Regions from separate parts of the Streptomyces sp. NPDC001002 genome, predicted to be linked through region 2. Evidence: riboswitches for the same ligand, from Rfam matches in the RefSeq annotation. Region 2 holds a riboswitch; the other holds the start of a gene.
What was found. A riboswitch is a leader RNA that binds a small molecule or an ion and turns the genes downstream of it on or off. The one in region 2 is predicted to bind glycine.
Positions count from the first base shown of each region.

Region 1 (10,921 bases), on a different contig from region 2:
CGAGGAGGAGGCCCCGTCCCACACCTCCGTACGCAACGCCTTCCCCGGGATCGTCACCGCGATCAAGCTCGGGGACGTGGCGGCCCAGGTCGAGATCCAGGCGGGCCCGCACCGGCTCGTCTCGCTACTGACCCGCGAGGCTGTCGAGGACCTCGGCCTGGAGGTGGGCATGGAGGCCACGGCCAGGGTCAAGTCGACAAATGTCCACATCGACCGCACCTGACCAACTCACCTCGCCCGGCACACCACTCTCGTGCGACCGAATCCCACCTCACCCGACACACCACTCCCGTGCGGCCGAATCCCACCCACCCGGCACATCACTCCCGTACGAACGCACATGCCACCCCACACCGGCATCGCTCCAGCTCATGCGATGCGACAGGAGACTTACGCCTCGCAAATGCGCCAGTATGATCGGCGCACGGGAGGCGCCCGACGGGTTCCTCCACGAGAAGACAGAGGGAGTGGACCCGTGATGACCCGTTCCGCGCGCAGGACCCGCCGGACCCTGCAAGTGGCAGGTGCGGGAGCCGCCGCGCTGCTGGCCCTGAGCGCGTGCTCCTCCGATTCGGACTCGGACTCCACCAAGTCGGATTCGTCGGCGTCGGCGTCCTCGTCGCCGAAGCTGTCCGGCACGGTCACCGTGTTCGCGGCCGCCTCGCTCCAGGAGAGCTTCTCGACGCTGGGCAAGGAGTTCGAGAAGCAGCACCCGGGCACCAAGGTCACGTTCAGTTTCGGCGGCAGCGACTCGCTGGCCGCGAGCATCACGGGCGGTGCGCCGGCCGACGTGTTCGCCTCGGCCAGCCCCAAGACGATGGCGATCGTGACGGACAAGGGCGACGGGGTCGGCACGCCCGCCACCTTCGTCCGCAACCAGCTGGAGATCGCCACCCTGCCGGGCAACCCCGACAAGGTCGCGTCCCTCAAGGACCTCACCAAGTCGGGCCTCAAGGTCGTCCTGTGCGACAAGACGGTGCCGTGCGGCGCCGCCGCTCAAAAGGCCCTGGACGCCAGCAAGTTGAAGCTCACCCCGGTCTCCTACGAGGAGGACGTCAAGTCCGCCCTCAACAAGGTGGTCCTGAAGGAGGCCGACGCGGCGGTCGTCTACAAGACGGATGTGAAGGCGGCGGGTGACAAGGTGGAGGGCGTGGACTTCCCCGAGTCGGCCGACGCCATCAACGACTACCCGATCACCCTCCTCAAGGACGCGCCCAACGCGACGGCGGCCAAGGCGTTCATCGCCCTGGTGCAGTCCGCCGAGGGCCAGAAGGTGCTGACCGAGGCCGGATTCCTCAAGCCGTGACCCCGAGCGACACGTCCGACGCCGCGGCCGAGACCTTGGAGTCCGCCCCGCGGCGAAGGCGTGTCCGCAAGGGAGCAGTGGGCCGAGGCGTCCCACTCCCCCTCCTGCTCCCCGCCCTCCTGGGCCTGGCCTTCCTCCTCCTCCCGCTGATCGCCCTGCTGGTCCGAGCCCCGTGGAGCACCCTCCCGGACCAACTCACGAGCACGGAGGTATGGCAGGCACTCCGCCTCTCCCTCCTCTGCGCCACAGCGGCGACGGCGGCAAGCCTGGTGATCGGAGTCCCCCTGGCCTGGCTACTGGCCCGCACGGACTTCCCGGGCCGAGGCTTGGTACGGGCCCTGGTGACCCTCCCCCTGGTCCTGCCCCCCGTGGTGGGCGGCGTAGCCCTGCTCCTCGCCCTCGGCCGCAACGGCATCGTCGGCCAGTGGCTGGACTCCTGGTTCGGCATCACGCTCCCCTTCACCACGACGGGCGTCATCGTCGCGGAGACCTTCGTGGCGATGCCGTTCCTGGTCATCAGCGTCGAAGGCACCCTGCGCGCGGCGGACCCGCGCTACGAGGAGGCGGCCACGACCTTGGGCGCCTCCCGCTTCACGGCATTCCGCCGAGTGACCCTCCCTTTGATCGCCCCAGGCATCGCGGCAGGCGCGGTCCTGGCCTGGGCCCGAGCGTTGGGCGAATTCGGAGCGACGATCACATTCGCCGGCAACTTCCCCGGCCGCACCCAAACCATGCCCCTGGCGGTCTACTTGGCCCTCCAGAACAACCCAGAAGCAGCCATCGCCCTGAGCCTGGTCCTCCTGGCCGTCTCGATCACCGTCCTGGCGGCACTACGGGAACGGTGGGTGAGCCCGGCGTGACCGCGTTGAAGTACCGCGAGCGGAAGGCGTGTTGGCCCGACGTGGCTCGAAGCGAAGACGCCTCGCCAGCGGCTGGCGTCGACTGGATCAACGGCACCGCGATGGAGGCAGGCATCTGTTGGACAGGCGGCGCCTCGACGAACACCCGCTGGATGACTGCCTGATGACGAACACTCCGCCCGCAGCCGCCGACGGCGCGAACCCCCCACAGGGGCCACCCGCACCCAACAACGAATCCAGCACGGGTGGTGCGGGTGGGAACTCTTTCCCGGCCGAAGGCCGGGCACTACCCACACACCCGCACCCGACCACCGGCCTGGACGCCCACCTGATCGTCGACCTAAAAACCTTCCACCTAGACATCACCCTCAAGGCCGCCCCAGGCGACGTCGTAGCCCTCCTAGGCCCAAACGGCGCAGGCAAAACCACAGCCCTACGAACCCTCGCCGGCCTGACCAACCTCACCTCCGGCCACCTCCACCTCGACGGCACCCCCCTACACCGCACACCCCCCGAATCCCGCCCCGTAGGCGTCGTATTCCAGGACTACCTCCTCTTCCCCCACCTCACCGCCTTGGACAACGTCGCCTTCGGCCCCCGCTGCCACGGCGCCACAAAAAAAGAAGCAAGAGCCCAAGCAACAACTTGGCTGACCCGCATGGGCCTGAAGACCCACACCACCACGAAACCCCGCCACCTCTCCGGCGGCCAGGCCCAACGCGTAGCCCTCGCAAGGGCCCTCGCCACCAACCCTCGCCTACTCCTCCTCGACGAACCCCTCGCCGCCCTGGACGCCCGCACCCGCCTTGACATCCGCACCCAACTCCGCCACCACCTGGCCGAGTTCGAGGCAGTAGCAGTGCTCGTCACCCACGACCCCCTGGACGCCATGGTCCTGGCCGACCGCCTCGTGGTCATCGAGGACGGCCGAGTGGTCCAGGAAGGCACCCCCACAGACATCGCCCGCCACCCCCGCACGGACTACATCGCCCAACTCGTAGGCCTCAACCTCTACAAGGGCCAGGCCGACGGCCACACAGTCACCCTCGACACAGGTTCCGGTACCGAGATCACCACCGCGGAACACCTCACCGGCGAGGCCTTCGTCGCGTTCCCACCCAGCGCCGTCACCCTCCACCGCACCCGCCCCACCTCCACCAGCGCCCGCAATCTCTGGCACTGCGAGGTCGCCGGCCTGGAAACCCACGGCGACCAGATCCGCGCCGATCTCACCGGCGAACTCCCCCTCGCCGCCGACCTCACCACGGTCGCCGCGGCCGAACTCGACCTCCACCCCGGCGCCTCGGTCTGGGCGACGGTCAAGGCGACGCAGACGCACGCGTACCCGGCATAAAGCCTCACAGGGCCCCACAAGGCCTACGGTGATGGCCATGACCCTCAGCATCCGCAACCAGCTCCCCGGCACCGTCACCACCGTCACCCCCGGCGAGGTGATGGCGACCGTAGGCATCCGCCTCACCGGCGGCCAGAACCTCACCGCCGCGATCACCCGCGAAGCCGTCACCGACCTCGCCCTCGCCCCGGGCACCCTCGTCCGCGCCCTGGTGAAGTCGACCGAGGTCTCCCTCTCCACGGGCCCGGTCGCGGGCCTCTCGATCCGCAACCAACTCCCCGGCACGATTACCGAGATCACCACGGGAGAGGCGATGGCCTCGGTCAAAATCGACGTCGAGGGCGGCGCCCTGACCGCCGCGATCACCCGCGAAGCGGTGGACGACCTCGCCCTCAAGACCGGCGACCCCGCGGTCGCGTTGATCAAGTCGACGGAAGTCTCCCTGTCGACGACCTGACGCGAAAAGGGCTCCCGCCGGCATGCACCCGGCAGGAGCCCTTCTCTTCAACCTGTCTCAGCCATTGCAGCCGATCCAGCGCTGTCAGTCCTCGTACGCATCCAGCGGCGGGCAAGAACACACCAGGTTCCGGTCCCCGAACGCCTGGTCGATCCGCCGCACCGGCGGCCAGTACTTGTCGGCCACCGAGACCCCGCCCGGGAACACGGCCTCCTCGCGCGTGTACGCGTGCTCCCACGCACCGCCCAACACACGCGCCGTATGCGGAGCGTTCCGCAGCGGGTTGTCGTCCGCGGGCCATTCCCCCGCGCCCACCTTCTCGATCTCCGCACGAATGGCGATCATCGCCTCGCAGAACCGATCCAGTTCGATCAGATCCTCGGACTCGGTCGGCTCGATCATCAACGTGCCGGCCACCGGGAAGGACATCGTCGGCGCGTGGAACCCGTAGTCGATCAGCCGCTTGGCGACATCGTCGACGCTCACCCCGGTCGCCTTGGTCAGCGGCCGCAGATCGATGATGCACTCGTGCGCGACCAGCCCGCCAGGCCCGGTGTAGAGCACCGGGAAGTGCGGCTCAAGACGCTTGGCGATGTAGTTGGCGCTGAGCACCGCCACCTGCGTGGCCCGCTTCAGCCCCTCGCCGCCCATGAGCCGGACGTAGGCCCACGAGATCGGCAGAATGCCGGCCGACCCCCAGGGCGCGGCCGAGATCGGCCCCACACCCGTCTCCGGCCCAGCTGCGGGCTGCAGCGGGTGGTTCGGCAGATACGGCGCCAGGTGCTCGCGCACACCGACCGGCCCGACACCCGGACCGCCGCCACCGTGCGGGATGCAGAACGTCTTGTGCAGATTCAGGTGCGAGACGTCCCCGCCGAAGTGCCCCGGCTTGGCAAGCCCCACAAGGGCGTTGAGGTTGGCGCCATCGACGTACACCTGCCCGCCGGCCTCGTGGACCTGCGCGCAGATGTCCGCGACATGCTCCTCGAACACACCGTGCGTCGACGGGTACGTGATCATCAGCACCGACAGCTCGTCCCGGTACTGCTCGATCTTCGCCCGCAGATCCTCGACGTCGATCTCGCCGTCCTCGGCGGTCTTCACGACGACGACCTTCATGCCCGCCATCACGGCGCTCGCGGCATTGGTCCCGTGCGCGGACGACGGAATCAGACACACGGTCCGCTGCTCGTCCCCGTTGGCCCGGTGATACCCGCGTACGGCGAGCAGCCCGGCCAGCTCCCCCTGTGACCCGGCGTTGGGCTGCAGCGACACCTTGTCGTACCCGGTGACCTCGGCGAGCCGCTCCTCCAGCTCACGGATGAGCGTCAGATACCCCTGCGCCTGCTCGGCGGGCGCGAAGGGGTGCAACTGCCCGAACTCGGGCCAGGTGACCGGCTCCATCTCCGTGGTCGCGTTGAGCTTCATCGTGCAGGAGCCCAGCGGGATCATGCCGCGGTCGAGCGCGTAGTCACGGTCGGCCAGCTTGCGCAGGTAGCGCAACATGGCCGTCTCGGAACGGTGCTGCTGGAAGACGGGGTGGACCAGGAACTCGTCGCTCCGCAACAACGCCTGCGGAATCGTCTCCCCGGCGACCGCGTCCAGCGCGTCCACGTCCCCCGCGACCCCGAACGCGGCCCACACGGCACGCAATTGGGCCCGCGCGGTCGTCTCGTCACAGGCGATCGACACGTGATCGGCGTCGACCAGGTACAGGTTGACCCCGTTGTCCCGCGCGGCGGCGACGACCTCGGCGGCCCGCCCCTCCACGCGCACGGTGAGTGTGTCGAAGTAGGTACCGTGCACGACCTCGACCCCACCGGCCCTGAGCCCCTCGGCCAGGATCGTGGCGTACCGGTGCGTGCGCCGCGCGATCACCCGCAGGCCCTCGGGCCCGTGGTAGACGGCGTACATACCGGCCATGACGGCGAGCAGCACCTGCGCGGTGCAGATGTTGCTGGTGGCCTTCTCCCGGCGGATGTGCTGCTCACGCGTCTGCAGCGCGAGCCGGTAGGCCTTGTGCCCGTCGGCGTCCACGGACACACCCACCAGTCGCCCGGGCAGGCTCCGCGCGAACTTCTCGTGCACGGCCATGTAGCCCGCGTGCGGCCCGCCGAAGCCCATCGGCACACCGAACCGCTGCGTCGTACCGACGGCGATGTCCGCACCCAGCTCACCGGGCGACTTCAGCAGCGTCAGCGCCAGCAGATCGGCGGCGACGGTGACGAGCGCACCGAGCTCGTGTGCCTGGTCGATCAACGGCTTGATGTCCCGTACGACACCGGAGGCGCCGGGGTACTGGACGAGAACGCCGTTGATCTCACGCCCCACGACCTCGGCCGGGATGCCGTCGGCGAGGTCGGCGACCACGACCTCCACGCCGGCCGGCTCGGCCCGCGTCTGGATCACGGCGATGGTCTGCGGCAACGCGTCCGCGTCGACCAGGAACAGACCCTTCTTGTTCTTGCCCATCCGCCGGGACAGCGCCACGGCCTCGGCGGCGGCCGTGCCCTCGTCGAGCAGCGAGGCACCGGAGGTCGGCAGCCCGGTCAGGTCGGCGACCATGGTCTGGAAGTTGAGCAGAGCCTCAAGGCGGCCCTGCGAGATCTCCGGCTGGTAGGGCGTGTAGGCCGTGTACCAGGCCGGGTTCTCCATCACGTTGCGCAGGATGACGGGCGGCGTGAAGGTCCCGTAGTACCCGAGGCCGACCATGGAGTCGAGCACCTGGTTCCGATCGGCGAGCGACCGCAGCTCGGCCAGCACCTCGGCCTCGGTGCGCGCACCGGGCAGGTCCAGGGCATCGGCGTTCTTGATCACATCGGGCACCGCGGCGGCGGTGAGCTCGTCCAGCGAGCCGTAGCCGACCTGCGCGAGCATCTTGGCCCGCGCCTCCTGGTCGGGCCCGATGTGGCGCTGCTCGAACGGGATTCCCGCTTCGAGCTCGGAGAGCGGAGTGCGATGGGCGGTCATTGCGGAGGCCTCCTGGTCGGTCACGACGACCTTCGAGGGGCACCACGGCACGGGTACCCCGACGGCCTCCCCCTCTGTCATCTCAACCTGAGAGCTTCACCGGACATCCCGAGGGCGCCCGGCTTTCACCGTCGGTGAGAGCGGAGGCCTTCGACACCCGCCCTGCTTTCCAGAGTGACCTCGTCCGTGCGGTACGTGGGCCTGAGAGATTCCGGGGAGGATTTGCTCCTTCGGCGCCTCCGATGATGTCTGGAGGACTCTCCCGCACGGGGTCAGCAGCCGCTGCCAGCCTACCAGCGAGCGCTCCGCACGGGCCTTCGAGTGGCCACCATCACCAATGTGCTCTTTTGTAGAGTTTACGAGTGCGTCGCGACCACGTGGAGGCCCCGTGCAGACCGACATCGATCCACGCAACCTGATCGGCCGCAAGGCGTTCGACCGCAACGGCACCAAGATCGGCACGATCGACGAGATCTACCTCGACGACGCGACCGGCGTGCCGGAGTGGGCCGCGATACGCACCGGCCTCTTCTCCCGCGACGCCTTCGTCCCCCTGGAACCCAGCGAACTGGTCGAAGGCACCCTCCACGTCCCCTTCGAACGCGCCCTCATCAAAGACGCCCCCGACTTCGGCGTGGGCCGCCACCTCTCCCCCCAACAAGAACTCCAGCTCTACCACCACTACGGCCTCGACACAGCACCCCCACCAACGTTCCCAGACAGAGACTTCGGCAAGCTGGCAGGCACGGAGGAAGCGGACGCTTGAGGCCACCGGCCACCGGCCACTGAAACCCGCCTGGCCTGCGGGCAGTCCCACGCCGCCCCAGCCCCCCCAACCGCCTAGCCTGCGGGCAGTCGTGCCGCTGGGGCGGCACGGGTGGGCGCAGGCGGCACCCCGCAAGCGCCGGGCCGCGCGACCCACCGCTCACCCCCACCGACGGTCACGTCCGAACCCCGTCCACAGAAACCCCGGCCCCTCCACCCCCGCTTCCCTCCACCAACGGCAACGGCTCAGCCGGCGACAACTCAACGTCATCGACACGAAACGTCCGCACCCGCCCCGGCTCAGACCCCGGCGTCTCAAACCGCACAGTCACCCGCCCCAGCCCACTCCCCTGCACCCACCCATGCCCGAACTCGGCATGCCGCACATCATGCCCAGAAGGCCACCTCCGCTCAGCGGCGACAACCACCTGCTCCTCACCCGCCTCTACTTCCCCCACCTCAACCTCCACATCCGAGTACTCCGCCCCCACCCCACCCTCCACTTCGGCCGCCTGCGCAAAAAGATCCTCCTGCGTGAAGTCGGCAAGCCCACTCACCCCCACCCCCAACAACCGCACCCCACCCGTCGTGTCCACGGCCTCCAACAACCGCAAGGCAGCCTCCCGCACCACCCCCGGATCATCAGTGGGCCCCCGCAAGGTCTCGGACCGAGTCAACGTCGAGAAGTCGTACCGCCGCACCTTCAACACGATGGTCCGCCCCGACAACCCCGCCGCCCGCAACCGCCGCACACACCGATCCGCCAACCGCTGCACCTCAAGACCCACCCGCACCCGGTCATGAATGTCCACGTCGTACGTGTCCTCGACCGACACCGACTTGGTCTCCCGCTCAGCCACGACAGGCCGATCATCACGCGCCAACGCCATCGCGTAGAGCCCGTGCCCGTGCGCCTTCCCCAACAGCCGCACCAGCTCGTCCTCCCCCGCCTCGGCCAGATCGTCGACCGTGCTGATCCCGGCCCGCCGCAGATGGTCCCCCGTCGCCGGTCCCACCCCCGGCAGGATCCGCACCGGCATCGGCCCGAGCATCGCCCGCTCGGTCCCCGGCTCGATGAGCACCAGCCCGTCCGGCTTGGCCTCCTCGGAGGCGATCTTGGCGAGCATCTTGGACGCGGCCAGACCGACGGACCCGGTCAGCCCCGTGACCGCCCGTATGTCCGCACGCAGCTTCTCCCCGACCAGCCGCGCCGACGCCCGGTCCCAGGCCGCCCCCTCGGTCTCCAGGTCCACGAACGCCTCGTCCAGGCTCAGCGGCTCCACCAGCGGCGACAACGAGTGCAGGAGCCCCATGACCTGCTCACTGATCGCCCGGTAGAACCCGAAGCGCGGCACCAGATACGCCGCGTTCGGCGCGAGCCGCCGCGCCTGGGCCATCGGCATCGCCGACCTGACCCCGAACACCCGGGCCTCGTACGAGGCGGTCGCCACCACCCCACGCGGCCCGAGCCCGCCCACCACGACGGCCTTCCCGCGCAGACTCGGCTTGGACGCCTGCTCCGCCGAGGCGTAGAAGGCATCCATGTCGAGATGCAGGATCGTGGGCGCGTTTCTCACATCTCCGATGCTGCACTACGCCACTGACAACGCACCCGTACGACCGCCGGGTGCCGCCCCGAGCCGCTCAGACGGCCCGGTTCCGGCGCCGCGCCAGCTCGTCCGCGGGATTGTTGCCGACCAGCGTCTCGCCGGTGTCGATGCGCTCGCCGTGCAGCTGCGAGAGGGCGCTCTCGACGTCCCGCCACACCACTCCGACGGCGATCCCGAAGATGCCCTGGCCGCCCTGGAGCAGCGCGTGGACCTCGTCCGGCGAGGTGCACTCGTAGACCGTGGCGCCGTCGCTCATCAGCGTCATGCGCTCCAGGTCGCGGAAGCCGCACGCGCGCAGATGCTGGACCGCGGTGCGGATGTTCTGCAGGGACACGCCGGTGTCCAGGAACCGCTTGACGATCTTCAGGACGACGACGTCCCGGAAGCTGTACAGCCGCTGCGTGCCCGACCCGTGAGCGGGCCGCACGCTCGGCTCCACGAGCCCGGTGCGGGCCCAGTAGTCCAGTTGGCGGTAGGTGATCCCGGCGGCCGCGCAGGCCGTAGGACCTCGGTAGCCGATCTGCTCGGACGCCATGGACGTCGCCCCTCCGCTGCTCGGCACGGCCGCCGGCCGCTGCGGGACGTGACCGGGCGCGCTGCTGTGATGGGGATCCCCCCAACTCGAACGCAGTTGAGAGCTTGGGGGAGGGTACGGACCGCTCTCCCCGAGACCGTGTCCCGGGGCACCCCCAGCCGTACCGTCGCCGCTGCTTCTCACGCCGACCTCCGTCCTTGACCTGCCTTCACGACGGTAGGCAGTCACCAGGGGTGCGTCAACGATCGCCACACTCGGCACGCCGGGTGATAATCACCCTAGGAGTGGTTTCCCGCACCCAACCGCGGGGAAAGGCTAGCCGAATGTGCCCGGAGCAAGGCCCAGGACGCTCGCAGTGGCCTCCGGCAATTGCCGGCATTTCGTCCGCGCCCCGCGCCTCACTGGCTGCTGGTGCCGAAATCCTCGGGTGAGATCTGGTCGAGGAACTCGCGGAACTTCTCCACCTCGTCCTCCTGCTCGTCCGGGATCGCGATGCCGGCGTCGTCGAGCACCCCGTCGCTGCCGTAGATCGGCGTGCCCGTGCGCAGCGCCAGCGCTATGGCGTCGGACGGGCGCGCGCTCACCTCGACCCCGCTGGCGAAGACCAGTTCGGCGTAGAAGACGCCTTCACGCAGATCAGTGATGCGCACTTCGGTGAGCTCCTGGCCGACGGCCTCCAGCACGTCCTTGAACAGGTCGTGGGTCAGCGGTCGTGCGGGGGCCATGCCCTGCTGGGCGAAGGCGATCGCCGTCGCCTCGCCCGGCCCGATCCAGATGGGGAGGTAACGGTCGCCTCCCACTTCACGCAGGAGCACGATCGGTTGGTTGGAGGGCATTTCGACCCGGACACCTACGACATCGAGCTCGTTCACACAGCAACCCTAGGACGTGCCCGGGACGTTTGGGTAGTCGGGCAGGGAACGGGGGGATGATCCGGCCGCCGCGCGGGCGCCCGGCTCAGGGCAGGCGCACGCCCAGCGCGGTCTGCACGAGCGCGGCGTGCAGCCGTACGGTGAGCGCCGCCAGCTCCTTCGTACGGGCCTCCGCGTGGGCCCTGGTCTGCG
Region 1 is NZ_JBSFLV010000064.1:33,956-44,876, forward strand. It holds gene ACWDR3_RS26960 (TOBE domain-containing protein) at 1-223, shown strand, start outside; gene modA (molybdate ABC transporter substrate-binding protein) at 479-1,306, shown strand; gene ACWDR3_RS26970 (ABC transporter permease) at 1,303-2,166, shown strand; gene ACWDR3_RS26975 (ABC transporter ATP-binding protein) at 2,330-3,520, shown strand; gene ACWDR3_RS26980 (TOBE domain-containing protein) at 3,558-3,977, shown strand; gene gcvP (aminomethyl-transferring glycine dehydrogenase) at 4,062-6,947, opposite strand; glycine riboswitch at 7,127-7,222, opposite strand; gene ACWDR3_RS26990 (PRC-barrel domain-containing protein) at 7,336-7,713, shown strand; gene ACWDR3_RS26995 (DNA polymerase IV) at 7,889-9,289, opposite strand; gene ACWDR3_RS27000 (MerR family transcriptional regulator) at 9,357-10,040, opposite strand; gene ACWDR3_RS27005 (bifunctional nuclease family protein) at 10,256-10,729, opposite strand; gene ftsR (transcriptional regulator FtsR) at 10,815-10,921, opposite strand, start outside.
Region 1: it holds a riboswitch for glycine, as region 2 does, so the genes downstream of both, gcvP (aminomethyl-transferring glycine dehydrogenase) here and gcvT (glycine cleavage system aminomethyltransferase GcvT) in region 2, are expected to answer to the same signal.

Region 2 (10,921 bases):
CGCGTTTCTGTGACAGCTTAAGCGCCCATGAGCTCGGGGCTTGTTGTCCGTCGGCGAGTGCGGGTCCGTCGTGGTTGATCGCGCAGTTCCCCGCGCCCCCAGGTTGGTTGACCCTGCGGCGTTCAGAAGTTCCGTTGGTAGAACGGGCGGACCTGTTGCCTCATCCACGTCGCCACCGGGTCGTCCGTGACGTCCAGGAGGACCAGGTTGACCGCCCACTGGGGCGGGGACTTGGTCAGGGCTCGGCCCAGGGCCTCCAGGGGGACGGCTCGTAGGTCGCCCTCCCATTCGGAGAGTTCCACGCCTACGAACATCACCGGGTCCGCCGTCTCGATCGCGGCGAGGCAGCGGCGGGCCGTGCGGATCACGGGAGTTGTCTCGAACTCGGCGGAGGCGGCGGCGAGGAAGTCGACCGGGTCGTCCTGCCAGTCCGGTTCGAAGAGGCGGACGCGGCCGCCGGAGGTGGGGCCGTCGAGGGGGGTGCGGCCGATGCGGCACAGCTCGGCGACGGCGGCCGGCGGGAGCGGGATGCCGACCATGCCGTCCGGGTTCACGGCGATGCCGACCTGCGGGGGCAGCCCGCGGGCGAACTCGACGGCGGGCGCGATGGTGAACGACATGTGCGAGCCGACGACATGCCGGAACTGCTCCTCGGAGCTGAACACCGGAACGTACGCCTGGCCCTCGATCTCCAGCGTGGGCAGGTCCAGCGGGCCGCTGTGCGGGCCGCCGCCGCTGGGCAGCGGGATCCAGAGGAAGCTGCGGCTGAGCACCTCGATGATCCGGCCGCCCGCCATGGGCACGCCGAGGGACGCCGACAGCACCTCCTCCAGCTCGTTGCCGGGCCATCCGCCGTGCGGATGGGGGTGCGCCTGCATGGGAAAGTCCGCGGGGAGATCCGCTGGGAAGTCCATCTGTCCGACCGCCTGCTGTGAAGTACCGCTGTGGCAGCAAAGGCTAACGGGTACGGGGGCCCTGGCGGTGGGCTCGGCGGACACCACCGCCACGTCCCGACCCACCGGCCCGCTCGGGCACACCGCCCCCGGCCGCCCCACGGTCAGCCCGTGAAGCCGATCCGGCGGAGTACGTCCGCCGCGTCCCGGTCCAGGAGGACCGCCGAGCCGACGCCCTCGGGCAGGTCGCCGCGTTCCACGGAGCGGATCAGGCGGCCGGCGGCCGTGCGGTGGCGCAGGAAGGCGTAGCGGGAGACGCCCCGGCCGCGGTCGCGCTGGCCCGCCAGGGCGGTGCGCGGGGGCACGTCGAGCAGGACCAGGTGCAGGATGCCGCCCCGGCGCCGGGCCTCGCGGGCCAGCCAGCCGCGCACCCAGGCCTGGGTGCCGCAGTCGTGCACGACGACGCCCGCGCCGCCCCGCAGGGCGCGGCCGAGTCCGGCGTAGTGGGCGAGGCGGACCAGGGGGCGGTAGACGGCGTACGGCAGGAAGCGGGGGGCCCGGGTGTCCCAGCGGTCGCGGGCGTCCTGGGAGTCGATGCGGATGCCCTTGACCGCGCGCCGCATCAGCGTGGACTTGCCGCTGCCGGGCAGGCCGGTGATCACGACCAGGTCGCGGGGGCCGAAGAGCAGGGCGTGCGGGCTGCGGCCCGAGCGCTCGCGCAGGTCGCGGACGACCGGGGCCGGCCGCTCGGCGCAGCGCTCGCGGGCGGGTGCCGTGGCCTGCTGGGGCAGTGCGACGGCCGAGGTCGCCGCGTACGCCGTGGTCCTTGTCACCGTGATCGTCCTCCCTGCCGGGTCAGGAAAGCTTCTCCCCACCGAATGTAAAGAGAAGGTAATCCACGGTGTCTCCCGGTTCCGTTCGGTTCCGGCCACAAGGCTGTTACAGAGCCTGTGCGATGATGTGCGCGCCAACTGCATACCGGCCGTTTGAATCCGCGCGGGAGAGTCCCCAGTCGTACGTCGTCAGTCATACGTCGTACGAGGTCTGGGGCGCCGAAGGAGCAAGTCCCTCCCTTGAATCTCTCAGGCCCCGTTACCGCGCGGGCGAGGCACATCTGAAAAGCGGGTCCCCGGTTCGTCCGGTGGCCCCACCCAAGGTGCAAGTCGTGGCCCCCGTGGTCATGACGAACCTCTCAGGTTCCGATGACAGATGGGGAGGAACGACCTCGCCGTCATGCCTTGGGAGACTCACGTCCGATGAGCAGCACCGAACCCCGTCACACCGCGCTCGATGCCCTGCATCGCTCGCTGGGCGCGACCATGACCGACTTCGCCGGCTGGGACATGCCGCTGCGCTACGGCTCCGAGCGCGACGAGCACCTCGCCGTCCGCACGAAGGCCGGGCTCTTCGACCTCTCCCACATGGGCGAGATCACCGTCACCGGCCCTGAGGCCGCCCAGCTCCTGAACTTCGCCCTCGTCGGCAACATCGCCTCCGTCGGCGTCGGCCGCGCCCGCTACACCATGATCTGCCGGGCCGACGGCGGCATCCTGGACGACCTGATCGTCTACCGCCTCGCGGAGACCGAGTTCATGGTCGTCGCCAACGCCTCCAACGCCCAGGTCGTGCTTGACGCGCTGACGGAACGTTCGGCCGGATTCGACGCCGAGGTGCGCGACGACCGGGACGCCTACGCCCTGATCGCCGTCCAGGGTCCCGAGTCCCCCGGCATCCTCAAGTCCCTCACCGACGCCGACCTCGACGGCCTGAAGTACTACGCCGGTCTGCCCGGCACGGTCGCCGGTGCCCCCGCCCTCATCGCCCGCACCGGCTACACCGGCGAGGACGGCTTCGAGCTGTTCGTGAAGCCCGAGCACGCCGTCGAGCTGTGGCAGGCGCTGACCAAGGCCGGCGCGGGCGTCGGCCTGGTCCCCTGCGGGCTGTCCTGCCGCGACACCCTGCGCCTGGAAGCGGGCATGCCGCTGTACGGCCACGAGCTGAGCACCGGGCTCACCCCCTTCGACGCCGGGCTCGGCCGGGTGGTCAAGTTCGAGAAGGACGGCGACTTCGTCGGGCGTACGGCCCTGGCGGCGGCCGCCGAGCGCGCCGCCTCGCAGCCGCCGCGCGTCCTGGTCGGCCTGGTCGCCGAGGGGCGACGGGTGCCGCGCGCCGGGTACCCGGTCGTCGCCGCCGGCGAGGTGATCGGCGAGGTCACCTCCGGCGCCCCCTCCCCCACGCTGGGGAAGCCGATCGCGATGGCCTACGTCGACGCGGCCCACGCGGCGCCGGGCACGGCCGGTGTCGGCGTGGACATCCGGGGCAGCCACGAGCCGTACGAGGTCGTGGCGCTGCCGTTCTACAAGCGCGAGAAGTGACAGTCGTCGTAGCGTCTCGTCCGTGACCCGGGGCGGATCGCCCCTGGTCGCCGATGTCCTCCGCAGTTCCCCCTTCCTCACCACTCCCCCGCGTACAGGAGAATTCAGGCCATGAGCAATCCCCAGCAGCTGCGCTACAGCAAGGAGCACGAGTGGCTGTCGGCCGCCGTGGACGGCGTCGCGACGGTCGGCATCACGGAGTTCGCGGCCAACGCGCTCGGTGACGTCGTCTACGCCCAGCTCCCCGATGTCGGCTCCGAGGTGACCGCGGGCGAGACCTGCGGCGAGCTGGAGTCGACCAAGTCGGTCAGCGACCTGTACTCGCCGGTCAGCGGCGAGGTCACCGAGATCAACGAGGACGTGGTGAACGACCCGTCGCTGGTGAACTCGGCCCCCTTCGAGGGCGGTTGGCTCTTCAAGGTGCGCTACACCGAGGAGCCCGCCGACCTGCTGTCGGCCGACGAGTACGCCGCCGAGACGGCCGGCTGAGGGGTCACAGACGCATGTCCGCACTGAACACGCCCCTGCACGAGCTGGACCCGGACGTCGCCGCCGCGGTCGACGCCGAGCTGCGCCGCCAGCAGTCCACGCTGGAGATGATCGCCTCCGAGAACTTCGCGCCCGTCGCGGTCATGGAGGCCCAGGGCTCGGTCCTCACCAACAAGTACGCCGAGGGCTACCCGGGCCGCCGCTACTACGGCGGCTGCGAGCACGTCGACGTGGTCGAGCAGATCGCGATCGACCGGGTCAAGGAGCTCTTCGGCGCCGAGTACGCCAATGTGCAGCCGCACTCGGGCGCCTCCGCCAACCAGGCCGCCCTGTTCGCGCTGGCCAAGCCCGGCGACACCATCCTCGGGCTCGACCTGGCGCACGGCGGCCACCTCACCCACGGGATGCGGCTGAACTTCTCCGGCAAGCAGTTCGACGTGGTCGCCTACCACGTGGACTCCGCGACCGGTCTGGTCGACATGGCCGAGCTGGAGAAGCTCGCCAAGGAGCACCGGCCCAAGGTGATCATCGCGGGCTGGTCGGCGTACCCGCGGGAGCTGGACTTCGCGGAGTTCCGCCGGATCGCCGACGAGGTCGAGGCGTATCTGTGGGTCGACATGGCGCACTTCGCGGGCCTGGTGGCCGCGGGGCTGCACCCGAACCCGGTCCCGTACGCGGACGTCGTCACCTCCACCACGCACAAGACCCTCGGCGGTCCGCGCGGCGGGATCATCCTGGCGAAGAAGGAGTTCGCGAAGAAGCTGAACTCCTCCGTGTTCCCGGGCTTCCAGGGCGGTCCCCTGGAGCACGTGATCGCGGCCAAGGCGGTCTCCTTCAAGGTCGCGGCGGGCGAGGAGTTCACGGAGCGCCAGCGGCGTACGGTGGAGGGTGCCCGGCTGCTCGCCGAGCGCCTCACCGCGGCCGACGCGCGCGAGGCCGGCGTGAACGTCCTGTCCGGCGGCACCGACGTGCACCTGGTCCTGGTCGACCTGCGGGAGTCCGAGCTGGACGGGCAGCAGGCCGAGGACCGACTTCACGAAGTCGGCATCACGGTCAACCGCAACGCCGTCCCGAACGACCCGCGTCCGCCCATGGTGACCTCGGGCCTGCGGATCGGTACGCCCGCCCTGGCCACCCGCGGCTTCACGGCCGAGGACTTCGCCGAGGTCGCGGACGTGATCGCGCAGGCGCTCAAGCCCGCGTACGACGCGGACGCCCTGAAGGCGCGCGTGACCGCGCTCGCCACGAAACACCCGCTGTACCCCGGGCTGTAGGTCGGCCCCTCGGGCACCGCGCACACTGGAAACGGAAGGTGCGCGCGGTGCCCACCCCTCGCACCACCCCGCGTTCTGAGGAGTTCCCGTGGCCATCTCGGTCTTCGACCTGTTCTCGATCGGCATCGGCCCGTCCAGCTCCCACACGGTGGGCCCGATGCGCGCGGCCCGCATGTTCGCGCGCCGGCTGCGCAACGAAGGGCTGCTGGAGTCCGTCGCGTCGATCCGCGCCGAGCTGTACGGCTCGCTCGGCGCCACCGGGCACGGGCACGGCACGCCCAAGGCGGTGCTGCTCGGACTGGAGGGCGCCTCGCCGCGGACGGTGGACGTGGAGGGGGCGGACGAGCGGGTCGAGGCGATCAAGGCGGCGGGCCGGCTCCGGCTCCTCGACGAGCACGAGATCCCGTTCTCCTTCGCCGACGAACTGATCCTGCACCGTCGCAAGACCCTCCCCTACCACGCCAACGGCATGACCCTGTGGGCGTTCGACGCCGAGGGCGCCGAGCTGCTGTCGAAGACGTACTACTCGGTGGGCGGCGGCTTCGTCGTCGACGAGGACGCGGTCGGCGCGGACCGGATCAAGCTGGACGACACGGTCCTCAAGTACCCCTTCCGCACGGGCGACGAGCTGCTGCGCCTGACGAAGGAGACGGGTCTGTCGATCTCCGCCCTGATGCTGGAGAACGAGCGCGCCTGGCGGACCGAGGAGGAGATCCGCGAGGGGCTGCTCGACATCTGGCGGGTGATGCAGGCGTGCGTCTCGCGCGGCATGGCCCGCGAGGGCATCCTGCCGGGCGGCCTGAAGGTGCGCCGCCGCGCCGCCGTCTCGGCTCGCCAACTCCGGGCCGAGGGCGACCCGTTGGCGCACGCGATGGAGTGGATCACGCTCTACGCGATGGCCGTGAACGAGGAGAACGCGGCGGGCGGCCGGGTCGTGACCGCCCCGACGAACGGCGCCGCCGGCATCATCCCGGCCGTCCTGCACTACTACATCAACTTCGTGCCCGGAGCCGACGAGGACGGCGTGGTCCGCTTCCTCCTCGCGGCCGGCGCGATCGGCATGCTCTTCAAGGAGAACGCCTCCATCTCCGGCGCCGAGGTCGGCTGCCAGGGCGAGGTCGGCTCCGCCTGCTCGATGGCGGCGGGCGCCCTGGCCGAGGTCCTCGGCTGCTCCCCCGAACAGGTCGAGAACGCGGCCGAGATCGGCATGGAACACAACCTCGGCCTCACCTGCGACCCCGTCGGAGGCCTCGTCCAGATCCCCTGCATCGAACGCAACGGCATGGCCGCGGTGAAGGCGGTCACGGCGGCCCGGATGGCGATGCGCGGGGACGGCACGCACAAGGTGTCCCTGGACAAGGTCATCAAGACGATGAAGGAGACGGGGGCCGACATGAGCGTCAAGTACAAGGAGACGGCTCGGGGTGGGCTCGCGGTGAACATCATCGAGTGCTGACGGTACGGAGGTACCGGTACGGTGCCGAGCCGCCCCGCGCACAGGGCGGCCGCACCTTCAGCGCCAGCCCAGCTCCGGTGCCACCTGGGTCAGGATGCTCTCCAGCACGTGGGCGTTGTAGTCGACCCCGAGCTGGTTCGGGACGGTGAGGAGGAGGGTGTCGGCGGCCTGGATGGCCTCGTCCTCCTGGAGTTGCTTCACCAGGACGTCCGGCTCGGCGGCGTACGAACGGCCGAAGATCGCCCTGGTCGTGTCGTCGATCATGCCGACCTGGTCGCGCGAGTTGCGGTCGCGGCCGAAGTAGGCCCGGTCCACGTCGTCGGTCAGGGCGAAGATGCTGCGGCTGACGGACACCCGCGGCTCGCGCGTGTGGCCCGCCTCCTTGTACGCCTCGCGGTACGCCTCGATCTGCTTGCGCTGCTGGACGTGCAGCGGCTCGCCCGTCTCGTCGTCCTTCAGGGTGGAGCTCTGCAGGTTCATCCCCAGCGTCGCAGCCCAGACGGCGGTCGCGTTCGAGCTGGAGCCCCACCAGATCCGGTCGCGCAGCCCCTCGGAGTGCGGTTCGACGCGCAGGAGTCCCGGCGGGTTGGGGAACATCGGCCGCGGGTTCGGCTTCGCGAAGCCCTCGCCCTCGATCACCTTGAGGAACGTCTCGGCGTGCCGGCGGGCCATGTCCGCGCCGGTCTCCCCCTCCTCGGGGGCGTAGCCGAAGTAGCGCCAGCCGTCGATCACCTGCTCCGGTGAGCCACGGCTGATGCCGAGCTGCAGCCGTCCGCCGGAGATGAGGTCGGCCGCGCCCGCGTTCTCCGCCATGTACAGCGGGTTCTCGTAGCGCATGTCGATCACGCCGGTGCCGATCTCGATCTTCGAGGTCCGTGCGCCGATGGCCGAGAGCAGCGGGAACGGGCTGCCCGCCTGCTGCGCGAAGTGGTGCACGCGGAAGTACGCGCCGTCCACGCCCAGCTCCTCGGCGGCGACCGCCAGGTCGATGGACTGGTGCAGGAAGTCGGCGGCCGACCGGGTCTTGGAGTGCGGACTCGGCGACCAGTGACCGAACGAGAGGAAACCAATCTTCTTCACGCAGGCGAGAGCGTCCGGCGGCCACGTTTGATTCCCCGCACCGGGGACCGGGCCGACCGGACGATGTGCCTGCCGAACGTCAGATTCCGTGCGCGGCGAAGGCGATCACCTGGGTCACCTGGCGGGCGGCGAAGTTGTCGTCGGAGACCAGGACGACCGTGCGGCGGCCGTCGGGGAGGCGGGGGCCGAGGGTGATGCCCTCGACGTTGTCGACGCGGGACAGGGCGGGGACGTCGGACAGGTCGGTGACGAGGGTCTTGCGGACCGGCTTGACCTTGTGCCCCGGCACGGGGGTGAGGGAGTCGCGGTCCAGGACGTTCGTCGCGCCGTGGAGGTCGACCAGGTAGACGCGGGACTTCCAGTTGTTGTCGGCGTAGATCGAGGCGCGCTCCAGGACCAGGAAGCGGTCACGGCCGAGGGCCACGATGTCGCTGACGCCGTTGGTGTCGGTGCTGCCCGCCGGCGGGGTGGCGAACAGCGGTTCCAGGGGGTAGGCGTACTGGGCCAGCGGCAGCCCGGTGTCCGCGTCGTGGACGGTGATGCGGGTGAGGGCGCCGTGCTCGGGGGTGGGGTCGGTGCCGTCCTGGTAGAGGGGGTCCTCCATGGCGGTGACGATCCGCCGGCCGTCCGGGGTGACGGCGAGTCCCTCCAGGGTCTGGTTCTGGCGGGGGCCGAACTCCTGGGAGTTCATGTGCAGTTGAGGGGGCAGCGGGAGCTGCGCGGTGTAGGTGCCGGTCGTGGTGGCGCGGCGGATCCAGGGGTCGCCGAGCAGTGCCTGCCCTCCCGACGGGACGATCCGCTCGCCCTCGCTCGTCCACACCAGGCCGCCCCTGCGCGGGTCCACGGCGATGCCCTCCGGGTCGGGCGCGACGGTGGCGGTGGTGGTCGAGGTGGGCGGGAAGGTGGTGCCGTCCGGGCGCAACCACGGGTGGGTGCCGGTGAGTTGGACGCTCTTGAGCGCACCGTGGGCGAAGTCGATGTCGGCGGTGTAGAAGCGGGCGGGGTTGGTCGCCGACCGGTCGTCGCTGATCACGTAGTACGTGCCGGTCTTCGCGTCGTAGCTGATGCCCGACAGGCCGCCGACGGTGGTGCCCTGGAAGGCCAGGGCGTCGGGCAGCTCCCGCTCACCGAGGAAGTCCAGCCGTACGCGGCTGTCGTGGGCGGCGGCCGGGGTGCCGAGCAGGGCGGGGAGGGAGGCGAGGACCGCGGCGGCGGCGATGATCCGGGCGCGGGTGGCGCGGATGCTCATGGGGACTCCAGGGGGTGCAGGCCAGGAAGGGACGCCGGAACAGCGGCGGTACGAGAGGCGCGGCGGCGGCGCCAGGCGAAGAACGCCAGGGCCAGCAAGGTGAAGACGTACGGGATCGCGGAGACGAGTTGGGACGGGACGTCGAGGTTGCCGAGCTGGACGGCGAGGGCCTCGGCGGTGCCGAAACCAAGGGCGGCGAGGAGGACGCCCCAGGGGCGCAGCGCGCCGAGGAAGACGGCGGCCAGGGCGATGTAACCCCGGCCGGCGGTCATGCCGGTGACGAAGAAGGAAACAGCGCCCATGCTCAGGAACACGCCGCCCGCCCCGGCCAGCGCGCCGCTCAGCGCGAGGGCGCGGAACTGGACCCGGTGGACGTGGATGCCGACCGATCGTGCCGCTTCGGGGTGCTCCCCGACCGCGCGGAGGTGGAAGCCGAACCGGGTTCGGTACAGCAGCCAGGCGACCACCGGGGTGGCGGCGAGGGCGGCCCAGGTCAGCACGTTCTGTCCGCTGAGCACCGCGCCGACGCCCGGGATGTCCTCGACCAGGGGCAGGCGGACGGAGGGCAGGGCTCCGCTGTGCAGCCTGCTGGTGCCGCCCTTGTCGCCGAGGAGCGCGAACACGGTGTACGAAGTCGCGCCCGCCGCAAGGAGGTTGAGGCCGATGCCCGCGATGATGGCGTCCGCGCCGAGGTAGAGGTGCAGCACGCCGAGCAGCAGCGCGAGCAGCGAACCGGCCGCGATCCCGCAGACGGCTCCGGCCCAGACCGAGCCGCTGTACCCGGCGACCAGCGCGCCCGTGCAGGCGGCGCTCAGCATCGAGCCCTCCAGGGCGATGTTGGGCACCCCGGCCCGCTCGGCCAACAGCCCACCCAGCGCGGCGAGTACGTACGGCGTGGACACCCCGAGGATCGCCGCGAGGAATGCCGTGCTGAGCACGACGTCGAGGACGGAGCCCATCAGCGGGCCTCCCTTCGGGCGAGGTACCGCTTGACGAGTTCGGGCAGCGCCCGCGCGGTCACCAGCAGCACGATGACCGCCTGGATGATGGTCACGGCGTCGGAGCCGACGTCGGTCTGCTGCTCCATCACGTCGCCGCCGACCCGCAGATACGAGTACAGGAGCGCGGCGGCGACCACACCGACCGGGTTGTTGCGGCCCAACAGGGCGACCACGATGCCCTCGAACGCCAGGCCGCCGGCCATGTCGGGCTGGAGTCCGCCGTAGATCCCGAGCACGAGGTGCGCCCCGGCCAGGCCGGCCAGCGCGCCGCCGATGACGAAGCTCCACTCGATGGTGCGCGGCACGTCGAGACCGCCGTACCGGGCGAAGTCCGGGTTGGAGCCGGTCACGCGGATGCGGTAGCCGAGCGGTGTCCTGGCGAGCAGGAACCAGACGGCCGCCGCCACCCCGAGCATGCCGAACAGGCCGATGTTCGCCTGGTCCAGGGGGACGCCGAAGTAGGTCGAGAGGAGCGGGAGCGCCGAGTCGGGGCGGACCTGGGCGGACTGTACGGCGCTGCTGCCGGGAGCCTTGAGATGGTCGGTGAGGAGGTAGTCGAAGACGCGCACCACGACCGCGTTCAGCATCAGCGTGGCGACGATCTCGTTGGCGCCGAGCCGGGCCTTCATCACTCCGGGTACGGCACCGAGCGCGCCCCCGGCGAGGGCGGCGGCGCCGAGCGGCACCAACACGGCGGCGACGGGCGGGAGATGGAGGTTGATCGCCACCAGCGCGCTGGCCAGCGCACCGGCGTAGACCTGGCCCTCGGCGCCGAGGCTGATCTGGCGGGCCCGGAAGGGGATCGCGACGGACACGCCGAGCAGCGCGAGGGTGGTGGCGTCGGCGAGCCAGCGGCCGATCCGCGGGGTGCGCTCCAACGGGCCGGTGAGCAGGGCGTCCAGTGCGCCGCCGGCGTCCTTGCCGGTGGCGAGGACCACCAGGAAGGCGATGAGGATCGCCACCGCGACGGTCAGTACCGTCATCGTCAACTCGACGACCACCGTGCGGCGTCGGGTGGCCAGGAAGTCGCGGCGGCCCTGCGTCTCGGGTCGCCCCTGCTGTTCCGCGGCCGGTTCCAGGGTCGAGGTCATCGGACACCTGCCG
Region 2 is NZ_JBSFLV010000035.1:6,812-17,732, reverse strand. It holds gene ACWDR3_RS17970 (enhanced serine sensitivity protein SseB) at 123-914, opposite strand; gene ACWDR3_RS17965 (AAA family ATPase) at 1,058-1,732, opposite strand; glycine riboswitch at 1,881-2,001, shown strand; glycine riboswitch at 2,002-2,112, shown strand; gene gcvT (glycine cleavage system aminomethyltransferase GcvT) at 2,150-3,268, shown strand; gene gcvH (glycine cleavage system protein GcvH) at 3,380-3,757, shown strand; gene glyA (serine hydroxymethyltransferase) at 3,772-5,031, shown strand; gene ACWDR3_RS17945 (L-serine ammonia-lyase) at 5,120-6,487, shown strand; gene ACWDR3_RS17940 (LLM class flavin-dependent oxidoreductase) at 6,545-7,567, opposite strand; gene ACWDR3_RS17935 (esterase-like activity of phytase family protein) at 7,647-8,816, opposite strand; gene ACWDR3_RS17930 (ABC transporter permease) at 8,813-9,775, opposite strand; gene ACWDR3_RS17925 (ABC transporter permease) at 9,775-10,908, opposite strand; gene ACWDR3_RS17920 (ABC transporter ATP-binding protein) at 10,905-10,921, opposite strand, start outside.